DNA from 3 places in the Mesorhizobium sp. WSM4844 genome. Region 3 is predicted to be linked to each of the others. Evidence: riboswitches for the same ligand, from Rfam matches in the RefSeq annotation. Region 3 holds a riboswitch; each other region holds the start of a gene.
What was found. Region 3 has a riboswitch for cobalamin ahead of AC0L2A_RS07140 (aromatic ring-hydroxylating oxygenase subunit alpha). Riboswitches for the same ligand answer to the same signal wherever they lie in the genome.
Positions count from the first base shown of each region.

Region 1 (6,488 bases), on a different contig from region 3:
ATCGTCTCGATCGCCGCCTTGGTCACCCAGCCTTCCTGCTCCTGCGCCAGCATCAGCAACGGGATGATCGCCGACTGCTCGCGGCCCTTCGGATATTTCTTGATCCATTGCTTCGCCGCTGCCGCATTCGCCCGGTTGAAGGCGAAGGAGGCTGGCTGGAGGCTGGCTTCTGCGAGACGGCGGACTGACATCTAGCGATCGACCTCACCAAACATGTATAGGCTCGTCATCTTGCTGCAGCCTCCTTACAAAGTTTCGCCGTACCGTCGAAACAATGGAAAGTCGGCGAATTTGTCATGACAGGCGGGCAAATGCCGGACTTGCCATTCAATCGAGCGACTAGCCGCACGAGCCCTGCTTTGCCGGAAGCGGCTGCTGATACTTCCGCCTTAGAGAAACTCGCGCCATCCGGCGCTGCGACGCTACACTCGCACGTATCTCTCTTGAAATAGAAAGCATCGACATCAGCAGATTCAGCTGTCGCACTTTCTTGCATACCAAGCGTGACGTAGCTCAGCTTGAAGTGCTGCTTCACAAGATCGGACGCATCGATAGACGCCCCGCACTCGAATGCATGTGCAGGGTGCAATGCGACAGCAGTGAAGATCAACATTGAGCTCAGAAGGCGAATCACCGATCCACCTCCCCGAAAACAATATCGAGGGAGCCGAGAACGGCGGTGACGTCGGCCAGCATGTGGCCGCGGCACAAAAAGTCCATGGCCTGCAAATGCGCGAAGCCGGGCGCGCGCAGCTTGCAGCGATAGGGTTTGTTGGTGCCGTCCGAGACCAGATAGACGCCGAACTCGCCTTTTGGGGCTTCGACCGCCGCATAGACTTCGCCGGCCGGCACGCGATAGCCTTCGGTGTAGAGCTTGAAGTGATGGATCAGCGCCTCCATCGAGCGCTTCATCGCCGCGCGCTTCGGCGGCACCACCTTGCCGTCGAGGTTCGACACCGGCCCGCTGCCTTCCTTGCCGAGCAGCAGGTCGACACACTGGCGCATAATCTTGGCCGACTGGCGCATCTCTTCCATGCGCACGAGATAACGGTCGTAGCAGTCGCCGTTCTTGCCGATCGGAATGTCGAAATCCATCTCGGCATAGCATTCATAGGGCTGCGACTTGCGCAGATCCCAGGCGACGCCGGATCCACGCACCATGACGCCCGAAAAACCCCAGGCCCAGGCATCGGCCAGCGAGACGATGCCGATGTCGACATTACGCTGCTTGAAGATGCGGTTGCCGGTGAGCAGTGCGTCGAGATCGTCGAGCGATTTCAGGAACGGGTCGATCCAGGTGCCGATATCCTCGACCAGCTGCTGCGGCAGGTCCTGGTGGACGCCGCCGGGCCGGAAATAGGCTGCATGCATGCGCGAGCCGCTGGCCCGCTCATAGAACACCATCAGTTTTTCGCGCTCGACAAAACCCCACAGCGGCGGCGTCAGCGCGCCGACATCCATTGCCTGCGTCGTCACATTGAGAATGTGCGACATGATGCGGCCGATTTCGCAATAGAGCACGCGGATCAATTGGCCGCGCTTCGGCACCTCGATGCCGAGCAGCCGCTCGGCGGCCAGCGCGAAGGCATGCTCCTGATTCATCGGCGCGCAATAGTCGAGCCGGTCGAGATAGGGCACGGCCTGCAGATAGGTCTTGGCTTCGATCAGCTTTTCAGTGCCGCGATGCAACAGTCCGATATGCGGATCGACGCGATCGACGACTTCGCCGTCCAACTCAAGAACCAGCCTCAAAACACCATGCGCTGCAGGGTGTTGAGGTCCAAAGTTGATGTTAAAATTACGGACGGAGGTTTCAGCCATTCTGGCGTCTCAATTCGTCTTGGCTTTCTCGTCGCCCGGCAGAACGTAGTCCGTCCCTTCCCATGGCGAGAGAAAATCGAAATTGCGGAATTCCTGTTTCAATTCCACCGGCTCGTAGATGACGCGCTTGGCTTCGTCGTCGTAGCGCACCTCGACGAAACCGGTCAGCGGGAAATCCTTGCGCAGCGGATGGCCTTCGAAGCCGTAGTCGGTCAGGATCCTGCGCAAATCGGGGTGGCCCGAGAACAGCACGCCGTAGAGATCGTAGGTTTCGCGCTCGAACCAGTCGGCGCCCGGAAACACACCGGTGATAGACGGCACCACCGTCTCCTCGTCGGCCTGCACCTTGATACGGATGCGAATATTCTGCTTCGGCGACAGCAGGTGATAGACGACGTCGAAGCGCTTGGCCCGCGATGGATAATCGGCGCCGCAGACGTCGATGATCGAGATGAACTGGCATTTTGGATCGTCGCGCAGGAAGCTCACCACCTCGATCAGATCGTGCGGCTCGAGCGAGATGGTGAGTTCGCCATAGGCAAGCACCGCATCGCCGATCCGGCCGCTCAGCTTCTCGCCGAGATAGGTCGAGAGTTCATTCAGGCTCATCATCGCGCTCACCGCTCGATCGTGCCGGTGCGGCGGATCTTCTTTTGCAACAGAAGGATGCCGTAGAGCAGCGCTTCCGCACTCGGCGGACAGCCGGGCACATAGATGTCGACCGGCACGACGCGATCGCAGCCGCGCACCACCGAATAGGAATAGTGGTAGTAGCCGCCGCCATTGGCGCAGGAGCCCATCGAGATGACGTAGCGCGGCTCCGGCATCTGGTCGTAGACCTTGCGCAGCGCCGGCGCCATCTTGTTGGTCAGCGTGCCGGCGACGATCATGATGTCGGACTGGCGCGGCGAGGCGCGCGGCGCAACGCCGAACCTCTCCGAGTCATAGCGGGGCATCGAGGTGTGGATCATCTCGACCGCACAGCAGGCAAGACCGAAGGTCATGAACATCAGCGAGCCGCTGCGCGCCCAGGTGATCAGCGCCTCGGTCGAGGTGACGAGAAAGCCCTTGTCGGCAAGCTCGTCGTTGATCTCGAGGAAGAAGGGATCATTCGCCCCCACCGGCTTTCCGGTGCTGGGGTCGAGAATGCCTTTTGGCTTCGGCGCGACGAGCGTGCCGGAATTGTCGCTCAATCCCATTCCAGCGCTCCTTTCTTCCATTCATAGGCAAAGCCGATGGTCAGCACCGCCAAAAACACCATCATCGACCAGAAACCGAGCATGCCGATCTGGCTGAAAGACACTGCCCACGGAAACAGGAAGGCCACTTCCAAATCGAAGATGATGAACAGGATCGACACCAGGTAGAAGCGGATGTCGAACTTCATGCGGGCATCGTCAAAGGAGTTGAAGCCGCATTCATAGGCGGAAAGCTTTTCCGGATCGGGATTGCGGTAGGCCACCAGAAAGGGTGCGGCAAGCAGCGCCAGGCCGACGACCAGCGCCACGCCGATGAACAGGACGATGGGCAGGTACGAACTCAACAATGCGTTCATGCTGCAGCTTTCCGTTGGCGGCCAATCCACTCTGATTACAGCACCGGACCCACTTGCGGAAGCGTGACAGTTTAACCACTGAACCGTTTTAGGGGGCTCTATGCTGCAACGCGGCGAGGGTTAGCGCAGGGCTTTCGGCGAAGCAAGTCAAACCTTGTTCAAAACACGGTGCTCGACGGCATATGCGGATAAACTGGTCCAATCCGCTCCTGTTTGATTTCCTTCGCTTTTTACTCCACTTTTCTCTCCTGACATAGATGCCGCCGGAACCCTGCTAGCATGGTGTGGAATCATCTCTCCCACCTTTGGTCGAACGCCGACAGAGTGCCGTCTGCATGAAGGAAAAAATCTCGCTCGCCATGGCCCGGCGCATCGCGCTTGCCGCACAGGGGTTTGCCGATCCTCGCCCTAACGGCACGCCCGATCGCCGCCATCTGGCCCGTGTGCTTGGCCGGACCGGTCTGCTGCAGATCGATTCCGTCAGCGCGGTGGTGCGTGCCCATTATATGCCGCTCTATTCGCGGCTTGGCCCCTACCCGCTCGCCCTGCTCGACAACGCCGCCGTGACGCGCAAGCGCAAAGTCTTCGAATATTGGGCGCACGAAGCCTCCTTTCTGCCGGTCGAAACCTATCCGCTGATGCGCTGGCGCATGGAACGGGCCGAACGTGGCGAGGAAATGTATAACGGGCTGGCCAAGTGGGGCCGCGAGCGCACCGCCTACATTGAAGACATCTTTCGCGAGGTCGTCGAACGCGGCCCGATCGCCGCTTCCGCCCTGGAAGGCCAGAAAGGCTCTGGCGGCTGGTGGGGCTGGAGCGACGCCAAGCACGCTTTCGAATGGCTGTTCTGGGCCGGCCGCATCACCACGGCGTCACGTCGTGGCTTCGAGCGGCTTTATGATCTGCCGCAGCGCGTGCTGCCGCCGGAAATACTTGCCCTGCCGGTGCCCTCGCCTGAGGATGCGCACCGCGAATTGCTGCGCATCTCCGCCCGCGCCCACGGCGTCGCGACAGCAGGCGACCTGCGCGACTATTTTCGTCTCTCTCCCGCTGACATCAAAGGCCGCATCGAGGAACTGGTCGACGCCGGCGACCTCTTGCCGGTGACCGTCGAAGGCTGGAGCAAGCCAGCCTATCTTCACAGGGATGCCCGTTTTCCGCGCAAGATCGAGGCGCGCGCCTTGCTCGCTCCGTTCGACCCGGTTGTCTTCGAACGGACGCGCACGGAACGGCTGTTCGACTTCCGCTATCGCATCGAGATCTACACCCCTGCCGAAAAGCGCCAGTACGGCTATTATGTGCTGCCGTTCCTGCTCGGCGAAAAGATCGTGGCGCGCATCGACCTTAAGGCCGACCGCCCCGCCGGCGTGCTGCGCGTCCATGCCGCCTATGCCGAGCCCGGCGCGCCGCCGCAAACCGCCGCCGAGCTTTTTGAGGAATTGCAGCTGATGCAGAGTTGGCTCGGGCTTGAGCGCATCGAGGTGACGCCCGCGGGTGATTTGGGTTCGGCTCTCGCCGACATTGCCGCGTCGTAGACGTGCGTTGACACGACTGCCTCCACAAGCCTAAATCCGGTTCAGACGGTCTCCTCTCGGCAAAGGGAGGAGCCAAGAGGGAATGCGGTGCGAAATCTCGATTTCAAATCCGCGGCTGTCCCCGCAACTGTAAGCGACGAGCCAAGGCCGATAACCACTGGGAAAATCCCGGGAAGGCGGCACCAAGGCGATGACCCGCGAGCCAGGAGACCTGCCGTCTAGGACATAAAAATCCGATCGCCTGGCGGGTTTTCCGGGCAAGGAGCCTGATTTGGAACGCGACAGCAGTTTTTCGGCTGAGACAGCGGGCGTATTGTCCGGCGATGATGATGCTCTGGCCGACGTCACCGTGATCGTCTGCGCCTCCTGCCGTGACGAGACCGGCTCCGACGGCCATCCTCGCGCCGGCGAATTGTTGGCCGAAGACACGCGCCGCGCCGCCTCTGGCGAAAATATCCGTATCCGCAGCGTCGAATGCCTCGGCAACTGCAAGCGCCGCCTCAGCGCCGCTATCCTGCGCGACGGCTGCTGGAGCTATGTCTTCGGCGACCTGACCGCGACCAGCGGCGCCGATCTCATCACCGGCGCAAAACTCTTCGCCACCTCGACCGACGGCCTCATCCCATGGCGCGGCCGCCCCGATTGTCTGAAGCGCGGCCTCGTTGCCCGCATCCCACCCCTCGACCTTTTGAAGGACCAGATATGACCACTTCCGTCTCCCGCGTGCCCTGCACCGTCGTCACCGGCTTCCTCGGCGCCGGCAAGACGACGCTGATCCGCCATCTGCTCGAAAACGCCGGCGGCAAGCGGCTGGCCATCATCGTCAACGAGTTCGGCGACATCGGCATCGATGGCGAGATTCTTAAGGGATGCGGCATCGACACCTGCCCTGAGGAAAACATCGTCGAACTGGCCAATGGCTGCATCTGCTGCACCGTCGCCGACGATTTCGTCCCGGCGCTCGACCAGATCCTGTCGCTGACGCCCAGGGTCGACCATATCCTGATCGAAACCTCCGGGCTGGCGCTGCCCAAGCCGCTGGTCCAGGCCTTCCAGTGGCCGACGGTGAAGAGCCGGGTGACGGTCGACGGCGTCATTGCCGTGGTCGACGGACCGGCGCTGGCCGAAGGCCGCGTTGCCAACGACATGGACGCCCTGAAGGCGCAGCGCGCGCAGGACGAGACGCTCGACCACGACGATCCGGTCGAGGAGGTGTTCGAGGACCAGCTCGCCTGCGCCGACCTGATCATATTGTCGAAGAGCGACCTGATGGACGCCGCCGGCTCGGCCCGCGCCAATGCCGTCATCGGCAAGCACGCCGCCCGCGCGGTGAAGATCGTGCCGACCTCGCAGGGCAAGGTCGATCCCTCCGTGCTGCTCGGCCTCGGCCTTGCCGTCGAGGACGACATCGAGAACCGCAAGACCCACCACGACGACGAGCTCGATCACGAGCATGACGATTTCGACTCGTTCGTCATCGATATTCCGTCGATCGCCAATCCCGACGAGCTGGCTTTGCGTGTCGCCACGGCGGCGGAGGAAGAAAACGTGCTGCGCGTAAAAGGCTTCGTCGAGGT
Region 1 is NZ_JBVVQB010000003.1:822-7,309, reverse strand. Features, by position in the region: gene AC0L2A_RS03570 (NADH-quinone oxidoreductase subunit E) at 1-191, opposite strand, end outside; gene AC0L2A_RS03565 (hypothetical protein) at 227-634, opposite strand; gene AC0L2A_RS03560 (NADH-quinone oxidoreductase subunit D) at 631-1,821, opposite strand; gene AC0L2A_RS03555 (NADH-quinone oxidoreductase subunit C) at 1,831-2,430, opposite strand; gene AC0L2A_RS03550 (NuoB/complex I 20 kDa subunit family protein) at 2,439-3,020, opposite strand; gene AC0L2A_RS03545 (NADH-quinone oxidoreductase subunit A) at 3,011-3,376, opposite strand; gene AC0L2A_RS03540 (winged helix-turn-helix domain-containing protein) at 3,712-4,911, shown strand; cobalamin riboswitch at 4,941-5,144, shown strand; gene AC0L2A_RS03535 (DUF1636 family protein) at 5,183-5,617, shown strand; gene cobW (cobalamin biosynthesis protein CobW) at 5,614-6,488, shown strand, end outside.
Region 1: it holds a riboswitch for cobalamin, as region 3 does, so the genes downstream of both, AC0L2A_RS03535 (DUF1636 family protein) here and AC0L2A_RS07140 (aromatic ring-hydroxylating oxygenase subunit alpha) in region 3, are expected to answer to the same signal.

Region 2 (6,488 bases), on a different contig from region 3:
GATTGAAGGCGCTATTCGGCTGTGAACACGCCAACGTGCAGCCTTATTCCGGCTCGCCGGCCAATCAGGCTGTCTGTCGAGCGCTGTTGTGTCCGGGAGACAAGATGATGGGCTTGACCCTCCCCGGCGGCGGGCATCTGACGCACGGTTGGGCCGTCAACTTCTCTGGCACTGACTATCAGCGAGTTCCGTACGGGCTGCACGAAAAGACGCAGCAGATTGACCATGACCGTTTGCGCGAGACGGCCAAACGGGAACGACCGAAGCTCATTTGGGTCGGCGGAACTGCTTATCCGCGTATCTTTGACTATGAGGCAATGGCCGAAATTGCTTGGGAGGTGAACTCCTATCTGGTGGCCGACATCGCCCACATCAGCGGTCTCGTTGTCGCAGGAGTGCATCCGAATCCCGTTAGCCATTGCGATGTTGTCACCAGCACCTCTCACAAATCGATCCGCGGCCCCCGCGGTGGCTTCATCTTGTCAAGGAATGAAGACCGCTATCAGGCGCTCTACCATTCCAAGAGCAAACACAATCTGGCCAAACGCATAGACCGTGCCGTGTTCCCTCTCCTCCAGGGCGGACCGCACATGAATACGATTGCCGCGCTAGCTGTCGCTCTGCACGAAGCAGGGAATGCATCCTTCCGTGTGTACGGTCAGCAGATCGTCAACAACGCCAAGGCTCTGGCCCAGGCCCTTCTGGAGCGAGGTTATGAACTCGTCACGGGGGGCACTGACAATCACATGCTGATCCTTGATCTTAGGGACCGGCCGCTGTCCGGGAAAGCCTATGCCGAGCGCTTGTCGCAAGCAGGTATCATTACGAATTTCAACATGGTGCCGGGGGACCGGCGCCATCCCGCGCTCACCAGCGGCATTCGGTTAGGCACGCCAGCAGTGACGTCTGTGGGCATGCGCGAGGCGGAAATGCTGCAGATTGCCGCTTTCATCGACCTGGTTTGCCGCCAGCCCGATGATTCGGACGTCCATGCCCGCGTGCGCAGAGACGTTGCCGACTTCTGCGCTGCGTTCGACGTGCCGGGCATCTCCGACAGGTAAGACGGCCTGATCAACTGTCACATCCAATTCCAACGTTTGAAGCGAGGAAATCCCATGACCAGAAAATTCGTGTTCTCTTCCGAATCCGTCGGCGCTGGACATCCCGACAAGATGGCCGACAATATCTCAGATGGCGTGCTCGATGCGATCCTTCGCAAGGATCCCAAGGCTCGCGTTGCTTGTGAAGCGTTGGTGAAATCAGGGATGGTCGTTCTGGCTGGCGAGATCACCAGCCACGCGCAGATCGACTACAGCCAAGTTGTCCGCGATATCATCTTGGACATTGGATATGACGACGATGCGATCGGCTTTGACGGCCGGCGTTGCGCCGTGATCTTGGCCTTGACCGAGCAGTCGCCTGACATCAGCCAGGGCGTCGACGAGGGACGAGGGCAAGATCTCGAGCATGGAGCGGGGGATCAGGGCCTCATGTTCGGGTACGCGTGCAACGAGACCGAAACATTGATGCCGTTGCCAATCCAACTTGCTCACGAGTTGACAAAAAAACAGGCAGAGGTGCGCCAAACCGGACGCCTTGGCTGGCTTCGCCCGGACGTTAAATCACAGGTATCCGTCCGTTATGAGGGTTTGCGCCCGGTAGCGCTTGATACCATAGTCCTGTCGACGCAGCATGACGAGGAGGTCTCACAAGCCACGGTCCGCGAAGGCGTCATTGAGGAGATCATAAGGCCGGTCTTGCCCCACGACTTGGATACGACGGGGATAAGGTTCCTGGTCAATCCAACAGGCCGGTTCGTGGTCGGTGGGCCGCGCGGCGATTGCGGTCTCACCGGACGCAAGATCATCGTCGATTCCTACGGCGGCATGGGGCGTCACGGCGGCGGTGCCTTTTCGGGCAAGGACCCGTCGAAGGTCGATCGGTCGGCCGCCTATGCGGCGCGGTACGTCGCAAAAAACGTCGTTGCCAGCGGACTGGCGGAGGTGTGCGAGGTTCAGCTTGCTTACGCGATCGGTGTGGCCGCGCCGGTCTCTATCCTCGTCAATACATTCGGAACCGCAAAGATTGATGAAAAAAGGATCGAGCGCGCCGTCCTTGAGCTTTTCGATCTCCGGCCGAAAGGCATCATCAAGGCGCTTGATCTCTTACGGCCGATTTACCGCAAGACCGCGACATACGGACACTTCGGCCGCGAAGAGCCGGAGTTCACCTGGGAAAAGACGGACAGAGCTGACGACCTGTTGCGTGAGGCAGGACCGGCAGCTGCGTGATGCGCGGGTATTGGATGCGTCGGCATAGGGCGACCCATTCCACACTCGCCAAAAACACGCCGGCCCCGGCGTGGCGAGAAGCCGGCTCGGCTTTTTGGCGGAGACACTGATGTCGAAATATGACGTGCTTTGTATCGGTAATGCCATCGTCGACATCATCGCGCAGTGCGACGAGGCATTCCTCGAGACCAACGGCATCATCAAGGGCGCGATGAACCTCATCGACACAAGGCGCGCCGAGCTGCTCTACAGCCGCATGGGTCCGGCGATCGAGGCGTCCGGCGGCAGTGCCGGCAACACGGCGGCCGGCGTCGCCAGCTTCGGCGGCCGCGCCGCTTTCTTCGGCAAGGTCTCCAACGATGCGCTGGGCGAAATCTACGCCCACGACATCCACGCGCAGGGCGTCGCCTTCGATACCAGGCCGCTCAATGGCGAACCGCCGACGGCGCGCTCGATGATCTTCGTCACCCCTGACGGCGAGCGCTCGATGAACACCTATCTCGGCGCCTGCGTCGAGCTCGGGCCGGAGGATGTCGAGGCCGACAAGGCCTCTGGCGCCAAGGTCACCTATTTCGAAGGCTATCTGTGGGATCCGCCGCGCGCCAAGGAAGCAATCCGCCAGACGGCGATGCTGGCGCACGCGGCAGGCCGCGAAGTGTCGATGACCCTGTCGGATTCGTTCTGCGTCGATCGCTACCGAGACGAGTTCCTCGAACTGATGCGTTCGGGCACGGTCGATATCGTCTTTGCCAACAGCCACGAGATCAAGTCACTCTACCAGACATCGTCGTTTGACGAGGCGCTGGCGCAGATCCGCAAGGATTGCCGGATCGCCGCCGTGACCCGTTCGGAAAAAGGCTCCGTCATCGTGCGCGGCGACGAGACCGTCACCATCGATGCGACCAAAATCCGCGAGCTGGTCGATACGACCGGCGCCGGCGACCTCTATGCCGCCGGTTTCCTCTACGGCTACACGCAAGGGCGCAGCCTGCAGACCTGCGGCGACCTCGGTTCACTGGCGGCCGGATTGGTGATCCAGCAGATCGGCCCCAGGCCGCGGCAGAATTTGCGCCGCGAGGCTGAACAGGCGGGGCTGTTGTAGGGCGGCTTTCTGCCACGTGCTGCCCACCTTCCCGTTTGCGGGCTGTCCAGACAAGCGCGGGTAAACGGCGCGTACCCGTCCGTGAAGGATGGCGGTTTTCTCCAAATTTCTGATTTCTTGAGGCTCAGGAACGTTGTCACACTTCGGGCCAGTACTGCCGGCCGATCATGATGGCCAACACGCCCTTTTTGACGAAGGTCGTTTTGAGCCGGGATCGTACAATTGACAGATTGCCCGGCGACCAGGCACAGCCTGCGCAAACCGGAGAGGGGCGCAAATGGCTCAGCTCTACCCGCGACCTGCGACTTGGGAACACGCCGCAGGTGAACGGTTCACATAAACACATAAACATTTCTTTATACGGCATTGACAACAAAGGGAGCTGCTGCGATTGTCGGCGCGTCGTGGTTCTCCGCACGGCGTTGCCGTAGCGGAGCTAAGAGGGAAGCCGGTGCAATCCGGCGCTGCCCCCGCAACTGTAAGCGGCGAGCCAACCCACCAATGTCACTGGGGCGAACTGCCCCGGGAAGACGGGGCAGAGGCTGTGACCCGCGAGCCAGGAGACCTGCCACGGTGAACAACGTCCACGGGCGGGGTGTCTGGTGGCCGCGGCAGCTCGGCGTTCATGCCGGCCTGCTAGCGCCTTCCTTGTCCCCGCCCCAAGCATCGGGGTATGGAATGAATGTCTCCCAGCAAGTTCCCATAGCAACGCTTGGCGTGCCGCGTATCGGTCGCCGGCGAGAACTGAAATTCGCGCTCGAAAGCTACTGGTCCGGAAAATCTTCTGCCGCCAACCTTCTGGCGACGGCGAAGGCACTCCGTGCCGCCAGCTGGAGCGAGCAGCACGACCGCGGCGTGTCGAAAATCCCGTCGAACGATTTCTCACTTTATGACCATGTGCTCGACACCGCAGCAATGGTCGGCGCCGTGCCATCTCGTTACGGCTGGACGGGCGGCGAGGTCCCGCTCGACATCTATTTCGCGATGGCGCGCGGGACGCAAGGCGATACTGCGGGTTGCGGACACGCCAGTCACGGGCATGCGGTTCAGGGCCAGCGCGTAACCGCGATGGAAATGACCAAATGGTTCGACACTAACTACCACTACATCGTGCCGGAGCTGAGCGACGATCAGGCATTCGCCCTCTCGTCGACGAAACCAGTCGATCACTTTCTGGAGGCAAAAGAGCTCGGCATCCATACACGCCCGGTCATCCTTGGACCGGTCACCTTCCTCAAGCTGGCGAAGTCTCCCGGCCAGTGTTTCAATCCCATAGCGCTCCTACCGCGGCTGCTGCCCGTCTACGAGCAACTCCTGCGGAGGCTGGAGCTCTCGGGGGCCGACTGGGTGCAGATTGATGAGCCGGCGCTTGTGCTCGACCTTAGCCCGAACGAACGATCTGCCTTCGAATTCACGTACGGCCAGCTGTCGAAAGCCGCGCCCAAGTTGAAAATTATGCTGGCGACCTATTTCGGGCCGCTGGGAGACAATCTGGAGACCGCGCTTTCGCTGCGCCTGGCGGGCTTACATCTCGATCTCGTGCGCGCTCCCGAGCAGTTGGAGACGGTTGGTCGGCTCGCACCGAAGGATCTGGTGCTCTCACTTGGCTTGATCGACGGCCGCAACGTCTGGCGCGCGAACCTGGCTGCCATTCTCGACCGCATCAAGCCGATCGTTGCCGGCTGGCCGCTGGATCGCGTCGAGATTGCGCCTTCCTGCTCGATGCTTCATGTGCCGATGGACCTGCGGATGGAGACCGCGCTCGATGTGGATGTCAGTTCGTGGCTGGCATTCGCCGCCCAGAAGAGTGAAGAGCTGCTTGTGCTGGCCCAAGCCTTGTCCGAAGGCAGGGAGGCCGTAGCGGGCGCACTGAAAGCTTCTGCCAAGGCGGCCGCGGCGCGCGCAATGTCTGGAAAGGTCCATGATCCGCTCGTCCATGGGCGGGTTATCAGCATTGACGGCGCCATGAAGCAACGAAAGAGCGCATTTGCCAAGCGCTCCAGAGTCCAGGCTGACACGCTCGGCCTACCGCCGTTCCCGACGACGACGATCGGGTCCTTCCCGCAGACGCCCGAGGTGCGCAGGGCGCGCTCCGCTCATGCGAAGGGCCGGCTGAGCTATGTCGATTACCAGGCCTTCCTGAAGAAGGAGACCGAGGCGGCGGTCCGCTGGCAGGAGGAGATTGGGCTGGACGTGCTGGTACATGGCGAGTTCGAACGAAACGACATGGTCCAGCATTTCGGCGAGCAGCTGTCCGGCCTCGCCTTCACCCAGCATGGCTGGGTGCAAAGTTACGGCTCCCGGCTCGTGCGTCCTCCCATCATCTTCGGCGACGTATCGCGGCCCAATCCGATGACGGTCCTCTGGTGGCAATTTGCCCAGTCGCTGACGAAAAAGCCGGTGAAGGGCATGCTCACAGGCCCAGTGACGATTCTTAACTGGTCTTTTGTGCGCGACGACGTACCCCGCGCCGAGGTCTGCCGCCAGATCGCGCTCGCCATCCGCGATGAAGTGGCCGACTTGGAAAGAGCCGGCGCAAGGGTGATCCAGATCGATGAGGCCGCGTTTCGCGAAGGCTTGCCCCTGCGGAAGTCCAACTGGAAACATTATCTCGGCTGGGCTGTCGAATGCTTCCGGCTCGCTTCAACGGGTGTAGCGGACGCCACCCAAATTCACACCCACATGTGCTATTCGGAGTTCAATGAGATCATCGACTCGATTGCTGAACTGGACGCGGACGTCATTTCGATCGAAACGTCGCGCTCCAAAATGGAACTGCTGGACGCCTTCACCAAGTCCAAATATCCAAACGAAATCGGTCCTGGCGTCTACGACGTTCACTCACCACGCGTCCCGGAGATTGGCGAGATTTTGCATCTCGCCCAACTTGCCCGCGAGCGACTGTCGGACGGCCAACTGTGGGTGAATCCGGACTGTGGCCTCAAAACAAGGAAATGGGAGGAGGTCCGCCCTGCCCTCATCAACATGGTCGCTGCAGCATGCGCATTGCGGGAGAAAGTGCAGGCGCAGGCCGCTGAGCCACTGTGACGGGCAAACATGTGACCCGCGGGCTTTGCGGATATTTAAGGCAGAAA
Region 2 is NZ_JBVVQB010000042.1:25,973-32,460, reverse strand. Features, by position in the region: gene AC0L2A_RS26055 (serine hydroxymethyltransferase) at 1-1,061, shown strand, start outside; gene metK (methionine adenosyltransferase) at 1,116-2,291, shown strand; gene AC0L2A_RS26045 (adenosine kinase) at 2,401-3,393, shown strand; cobalamin riboswitch at 3,782-3,980, shown strand; gene metE (5-methyltetrahydropteroyltriglutamate--homocysteine S-methyltransferase) at 4,096-6,441, shown strand.
Region 2: it holds a riboswitch for cobalamin, as region 3 does, so the genes downstream of both, metE (5-methyltetrahydropteroyltriglutamate--homocysteine S-methyltransferase) here and AC0L2A_RS07140 (aromatic ring-hydroxylating oxygenase subunit alpha) in region 3, are expected to answer to the same signal.

Region 3 (6,488 bases):
ACGGTGACCATCGCCCGCATCGAAAAGCGCACGCCGCGCGTCACCAGCTTTTTCCTCCAGCCGTCGCGGCCCTTCGGCTATCGTGCCGGGCAGCATGTCGATGTCAGGCTGACGGCGCCGGACGGCTATCAGGCGCGCCGCTCCTACTCAATCGCCTCGGCGCCGGAAGCCGGCGAGACGATCGAGCTGGCGATCGAAAGGCTCGATGATGGCGAGATCTCGCCCTTCTTCCACGATATCGCGGCGGTTGGCGACGAGGTCGAGTTGCGCGGACCGCTCGGTGGCCACTTCGTCTGGTCCGACAGCGACGGCGGCCCGCTTCTGCTGGTCGGCGGCGGGTCCGGCGTGGTACCGCTGATGGCGATGATCCGCCATCGCGCCGCGCGCAGATCGGCGGTGCCCGTGGCATTGGTATTTTCCGCACGGGTCTGGGACGAGGTGATCTTTCGCGACGAGCTGATCGACTTCCACGATCGCCGGGACGGCTTCGATCTGGTGTTGGCGCTGACCCGCGAGGCCGCCCCGCGCCCGTCAGACTATTCGCGGCGGGTCGATGCCGCGATGATGGAGCAATCGATGCTGCGGCTGCCCGCGCCGCCAAGGTTCGCCTTTGTCTGCGGCTCGAATGCCTTCGTGTCAGCCGCCGCCCAGGCGCTGATCGATGCCGGCGTTCCGGCAAGCCTCATCCGCACCGAGCGCTACGGGGTTTAAGCTCCCCGGTCAGGCGTCGATCTCGAGCGCCGTCAGCGGCTTCGAACAGCAGGCAAGAATGAAGCCGTCGTCGATCTCGTGATCGAGGATGCCGCCATTGTGGCTCATCTCGACCGTGCCCGAGACCTTTTTCACCTTGCAGGTTCCGCACAGGCCGAACTCGCAGGCTGCGGGGATGCGTACGCCCGAAGCGCGCGCCGTCTGCAGCACGGTCTGGCCGGCAACGCATTCGGCATCAATATCCGAAAGCGAAAAGCGGATCGGCGTTGCGGCCTCGGCAGGTACCTCGACCCCACTCTTTGCCGGCCCACCCTCTGCCGGCGAACCGAACGGGGCCGGTATTTCCTCCACCGCCGGGGCCGCAAAGCTCTCCTGATGGTAGTTGGCCATGTCGAAGCCGGCCGCCTCCAGCATCTGCCGCACGGCGCGCATGAACGGGTCGGGGCCGCAGCAGAAAATTTCGCGCTCGCGAAAATCGGGGGCCAGCAGCGGCAGCCGTATCGCGTCGATCCGGCCCATATGGCCGAACCAGCCCTCACGGCTGGACCGCTCCTCGATCATGAAGCCGAGCGTCAGGCCCGGCATGCGGCTGCCGAGCAGCTCGAGCTCCTTGCGGAAGATGATCTCCTCGGGCTTTCGCGCGCAGTTGACGAAGCCGACATCTGTCCATGGCGCGCAGTCGTTCAGCCAGCGCAGCATCGACATCATCGGCGTCACGCCTGAGCCGGCCGAAATGAACAGATACTTGGCCGCTGGATGGCTGTGCAGCGAAAAGTCGCCCGCCGGCCCATAGGCCTTCACGTGAACGCCGGGCTTCAGATTGTCGAACATCCAGCGGGTGCCGAGGCTGCCGGCCTGCGCTTTCACCGTCACCGCGATCGAGAACGGCCTCGACGGCGAGGACGACAGCGTATAGGTCCGCATCATCGGGCCCTCGGTGGTCGGCAGTTCCAGCGTCACGAACTGCCCCGGTCTGTAGCGGAACCAGGTCTGGTTGTCAGAGCGGAAGGTGAAGGTCTTCACGTCAGGCGCCTCGTCGCTGACGCCGATGACTTCCAGCACCTGGAGCCTGTCGTTCCAGGGCGCCATCTCGTCGAGATGGCGGTAGAGGCCAAGGTCCGTCATCGCATTCATCCCCTTGACCTCGTTCAGGCGACGCTGCGCAGCGCCGGCCGCCCGGCCTCGGCAAGGCGCGGCCCGATGAAGGAGGCGTACCATTCGACGAACTGGATGACGCCGCCCTCATGCAGTTCCGAATAGGGGCCGGGCTCATAGGCCGGCGACAGGATGCCGAAGGCGTTTTCCTCGACAATGCGACGGTCCTGGTCGTTGGTCTCGGTCCAGACATGGGTGAGTTCGGCGAGGTCGTAATCGACGCCTTCGACCGCGTCCTTGTGGACAAGCCATTTGGTGGTGACGGCCGTTTCCGTGGCACTGATCGGCAGCACGCGGAAGGTGACGGCATGATCGCCGAGGATATGGTTCCAACTCGTCGGATAGTGATAGAGCAGCAGCGAGCCGATACGGTCGGTCGAAACGCTGTCGGAAAGGTTCTTCTTCACCGCGCGTCTTCCCGTCATCGTGTAGCTGACGGCGTCGTGCAGCAGCGGCGCGCGGGTGGCGCGATACTGCCCGGCCGGATCGATGCGGAACTTGCTCGGCAAGCCCGCCGCCTCGCATTTCGCCCAGTGCGCGAGCATCTCTGGATCGCTGTCGGCGCCCTGCACGCCGGTCACGGTCGGCGCTTCCGGGAATGTCTTGCAGAGTTCCGGATGGTTGCCGGCGCAATGGTAGCACTCGCGGTTGTTCTCCCAGACGAGCTTCCAGTTGCCCTTCTCGACGATGGTCGATTCGAAGGCGATTTTTGCCTCGCGCAGCCGGTGCGGCAGGAGGTAAGGCTCGATCATGGCGCGCATCGGCGCGAAATCGGCCGGCTCGTTGGCCAGGCAGATAAAGATGTAGCCGCCAACGCTTTCGCAAGCCACCGGCTTCAGGCTGAACTGGCTCTTGTCGAAGCCGTCTGCCATCTGGCGAGCAAACAACAGCCGGCCGTCCAGCTCCTAGGTCCACTGGTGATAGGGGCAGACCAGCTTCGCCGCAGTGCCCTTGTCGGCATTGCAGACACGGCTGCCGCGATGCCGGCAGGAATTGTGGAAGGCATTGATCTTGCCTTGCTGGTCGCGGACCAGCACGACCGGATAGTCGCCGATCTGGGCGGTGATATAGCTGCCAGCTTTCGGCAACTCGCAATCGTGGCCGATGAACAGCCAGTCGCGATACCAGATCAGCTCCATGTCGAGCTTGAAGAAATCTGGATCGGTGTAGAAGGGCTGCTCGAGCGAATAGCCTTGCCTGCGGCCGTGCAAGAGCCTCAGCATGTCGTTGCGCGCGTCCATGTCCTGTCCTCGTGTAAGGACTGAACTGGTGGTGATGGAGGGAGGACCGTTTGCACGCCGGCGACAGGGCCGGACGTGCATCATCCACCTCTTGACCGCCCACCGCGATCAGTCGAGTCTGAAAATCTCGGGCTGGTTTCCGGGCTCTGGAGTGTCCTTGCGGACTCGTCGCGACACCTTCCCAGGCTTGTGGCCCAGTGGTCTCCCGTTGCGACTTGAACTCCACCACCGTTGCGGGGGCAGCGCCGGGTTCTGACCGGCTTCCCAATTCTCCGCTTCGTCGTCACCAAGCGGCACCTGAGATGGCGTGATCTAATCATGCCGGCCGGCTGACTGCCGGCATGAAAGCGACATCGTATCCATGCGGCGCGACACCGCCGGCGAAACCTGCAGGTTTATATCTGCAGGGCTGAAACCCCACTTTGTCGGCGGCCACTGTCGGCTGCCGTGACATAGAATCCGACCCGCGGCGGAGATCAGGAAGGTTAACAGTTTACAAAAGTGACTATTAGCCGCTTCTAAAATCGAACCGAACGGTTCGTTTCTGTTGACAATGCGTGCAACACGCTGTGAACGCAAATTCGCCAATCCGTCAAATCATGAATTGCTAATTTTGAATAAGATATTGAAAACAAACCATAAAACCATGGTAGCAGATGCCTCTGGTACAATTTCAAGGTGTAGATTCTTGGTCCACACGGAACAACTTCGTGATTGGAATCCGCCGAATGGCCTTCCCACATCGGGGCTGTCCGAACGACGCGCGCATCCTCCCAAGACACGCCGCTAGACGGACTGAAGACTAAGATACTGGAGTACTAAAATGAAAAAGATCGCTCTTGCTGCCGTCGCCGCTCTGGCCATCACCGGCAGCGCCTTTGCCGGCAGCGACCGTTATGGGTCCAACGCCGCCAACCAGCCGGCCGTCGCGGTCGACAGCTCGTATACGGCCTCTGTCCAGACGCCGGCTCACGCTGAAAAGCAGCCCGTTGGCCAGGGCGCCGACCGCAACCTTTTCGGCAACAATTAACAGCTGGTCCCAAACAGCAAAGTGGCGGTCCGCCGCTCGGGATCTGAGGAACTCAGGAGTATTTGAAATGAAGAAGCTCATTCTTGCCACCGCCGCGATTGTGGCCATCTCCGGCAGCGCTTTTGCCGGCAGCGACAACTTTGGATCGAACGGCGCCAACCAGCCGGCCGCTGCGGTCGACAGCAACTCGTACACGGCTTCGATTCGGAATTCGGCTTCGGCGCAGAATCCGGTTCCGGCTGACGAGAAACCCGTCAACGGCAGCGACCGTAACCTGTTCGGCAACAACTAACAGTTCGTTCCAACAGCGGCGGCGGCATTTGCCCGCCGGGCTGGCGGAACCAAGAAAATCCAGGAGTTTTGAAAATGAAGAAGATCGTTCTTACCGCCGCCGCGCTTTTGATTGCTGCGGGCGGCGCTTTTGCCGGTAGCGACAACTTTGGCAGAACCGACATCAACAAGCAGGCGACCATCAACGTCGACAACACGCAGACTTCTTCGGTACGCAATACCGGCTCGCCGGTCTACAAGCTGCTCAACTCGTCGGGCGACGTACAGAAGTCCGCCCCGCAGGGCAGCGACCGGAACCTGTTCGGCCGCTAGCGCATCGGCCCGAAAATCGGTTCCGATTTTCGGAAAGCACGATGCGCAGGGTTAAAGTGTTGGAGCGTACCTTTGTGCGTCCACTTGGACGCACGTCGCTCTAACAGCGACCGGAACGCACAAGAGTGGCGGCTTTGCCCGCCGCTCTCGTTTTTGGGTCACCAAACATCCATCAGTTCGGCTGCTGCTCTCAGGCTGCCTTTGCTTCCGCTTTGTGGAGCGTGAATGAATGTCCGTCGGCATCGAAAATATGCAGGTCGCCGGCATCGGCATTCAACCGCAGCGCAGCGCCGCGCTTGACCCCGACATTGCCTGGCAACTTGGTGACCAGCGGCAGGTCGGCGCGGCCGATGTCGACATAGACGAGCTGGACCTCGCCGAGTTGCTCGACATAATCCACCGTTCCCTCGAAAAGATAATCCGCACCGGTGGCGATCGTCAGATCTTCCGGCCGCACGCCGAAGCTCACCGAAGCGCCCTTCACCGACGCCGGCGTGGCGATCGGCACCGTCGCCTTGCGCCCGCCGACATGACTGACGATGGTCGGGTCGCCTGATTTGTCGATCGTCGCCGGCAGGATGTTCATGGCCGGCGAGCCGATGAACTGGGCGACGAACAGATTGCCGGGTCTCTTGTAGAGCTCCATCGGCGTGCCGACCTGCTCGATATGGCCCTCCTTGAGCACCACGATGCGGTCGGCCAGCGTCATCGCCTCGACCTGGTCGTGGGTGACGTAGATCATCGTTGTAGCAGGCATCGATTCCTTGAGCTTCGCGATCTCGATGCGGGTGGCGACGCGCAGCGCCGCGTCGAGGTTCGACAGCGGCTCGTCGAACAGGAAGACCTTGGGGTTGCGCACGATGGCGCGGCCGATGGCGACGCGCTGGCGCTGGCCGCCCGACATCGCCTTGGGCAGGCGGTCGAGATATTTGGTCAGCTGCAGGATTTCCGCCGCCTGGCGCACCCGCTTGTCGATCTCGGCCTTGCTCTCCTTGCCGATCTTCATCGAGAACGCCATGTTGTCGTAGACAGTCATGTGCGGATAGAGCGCATAGGACTGGAACACCATGGCGATGCCGCGCTTCGACGGCGGCACGTCGTTCACCACCTCGCCGTCGATCTTGAGCTCGCCGGAGGTGATTTCCTCAAGCCCGGCGATCGACCGCAGCAAGGTCGACTTGCCACAGCCCGAAGGGCCGACGAAGACGATGAACTCGCCCGACTTTATGTCGAGGTCGATGCCATGGAGAATGTTGAGATTGCCGTATGATTTCTTCACTTGCCTTAGCGTGACATCGGCCATGGGTTCCCTCCAGTGAATTGCAAATTCAGTCGATACGCCCGAACCAGGCGCCGTAGCCGTCGAGGCGGATAAAGCCGGCGTCAGTCTGTCCCGAAAACCCGTGCCCCGGCAAGGGCTGCAGCGAGCGTCCGCCGAGATTGACTTCGGCCGGTCGGCTGCCGAGATTGAAGGCGCAGACGATCTGCTCTTTGCCCTCGCGGCGCGTGAAGGCGACCGTATCGCCCTGGCTTTCGATGAACTCGATCTCGCCCTTGGCCAGCGCCGGATACAGGCGGCGGAAAGCGAGAAAGCGCCGGTAGTGTTCGAGCAGCGAGTTATCGTCGCCCTGCTGCACATCGACCGCCTGCGAAAGGTGCTTGGCAGGCATGGGCAGCCAGGGCTTTGCCGTGGAGAAGCCGCCATTGCCGTCGGCGCCATTCCAGACCATCGGCGTGCGGCAGCCGTC
Region 3 is NZ_JBVVQB010000005.1:193,696-200,183, forward strand. Features, by position in the region: gene AC0L2A_RS07130 (FAD-binding oxidoreductase) at 1-711, shown strand, start outside; gene AC0L2A_RS07135 (FAD-binding oxidoreductase) at 721-1,836, opposite strand; partial or broken gene AC0L2A_RS07140 (aromatic ring-hydroxylating oxygenase subunit alpha) at 1,860-3,107, opposite strand; cobalamin riboswitch at 3,221-3,423, opposite strand; gene AC0L2A_RS07145 (DUF680 domain-containing protein) at 3,931-4,137, shown strand; gene AC0L2A_RS07150 (DUF680 domain-containing protein) at 4,205-4,429, shown strand; gene AC0L2A_RS07155 (DUF680 domain-containing protein) at 4,504-4,740, shown strand; gene AC0L2A_RS07160 (ABC transporter ATP-binding protein) at 4,931-6,043, opposite strand; gene bglA (beta-galactosidase BglA) at 6,069-6,488, opposite strand, start outside.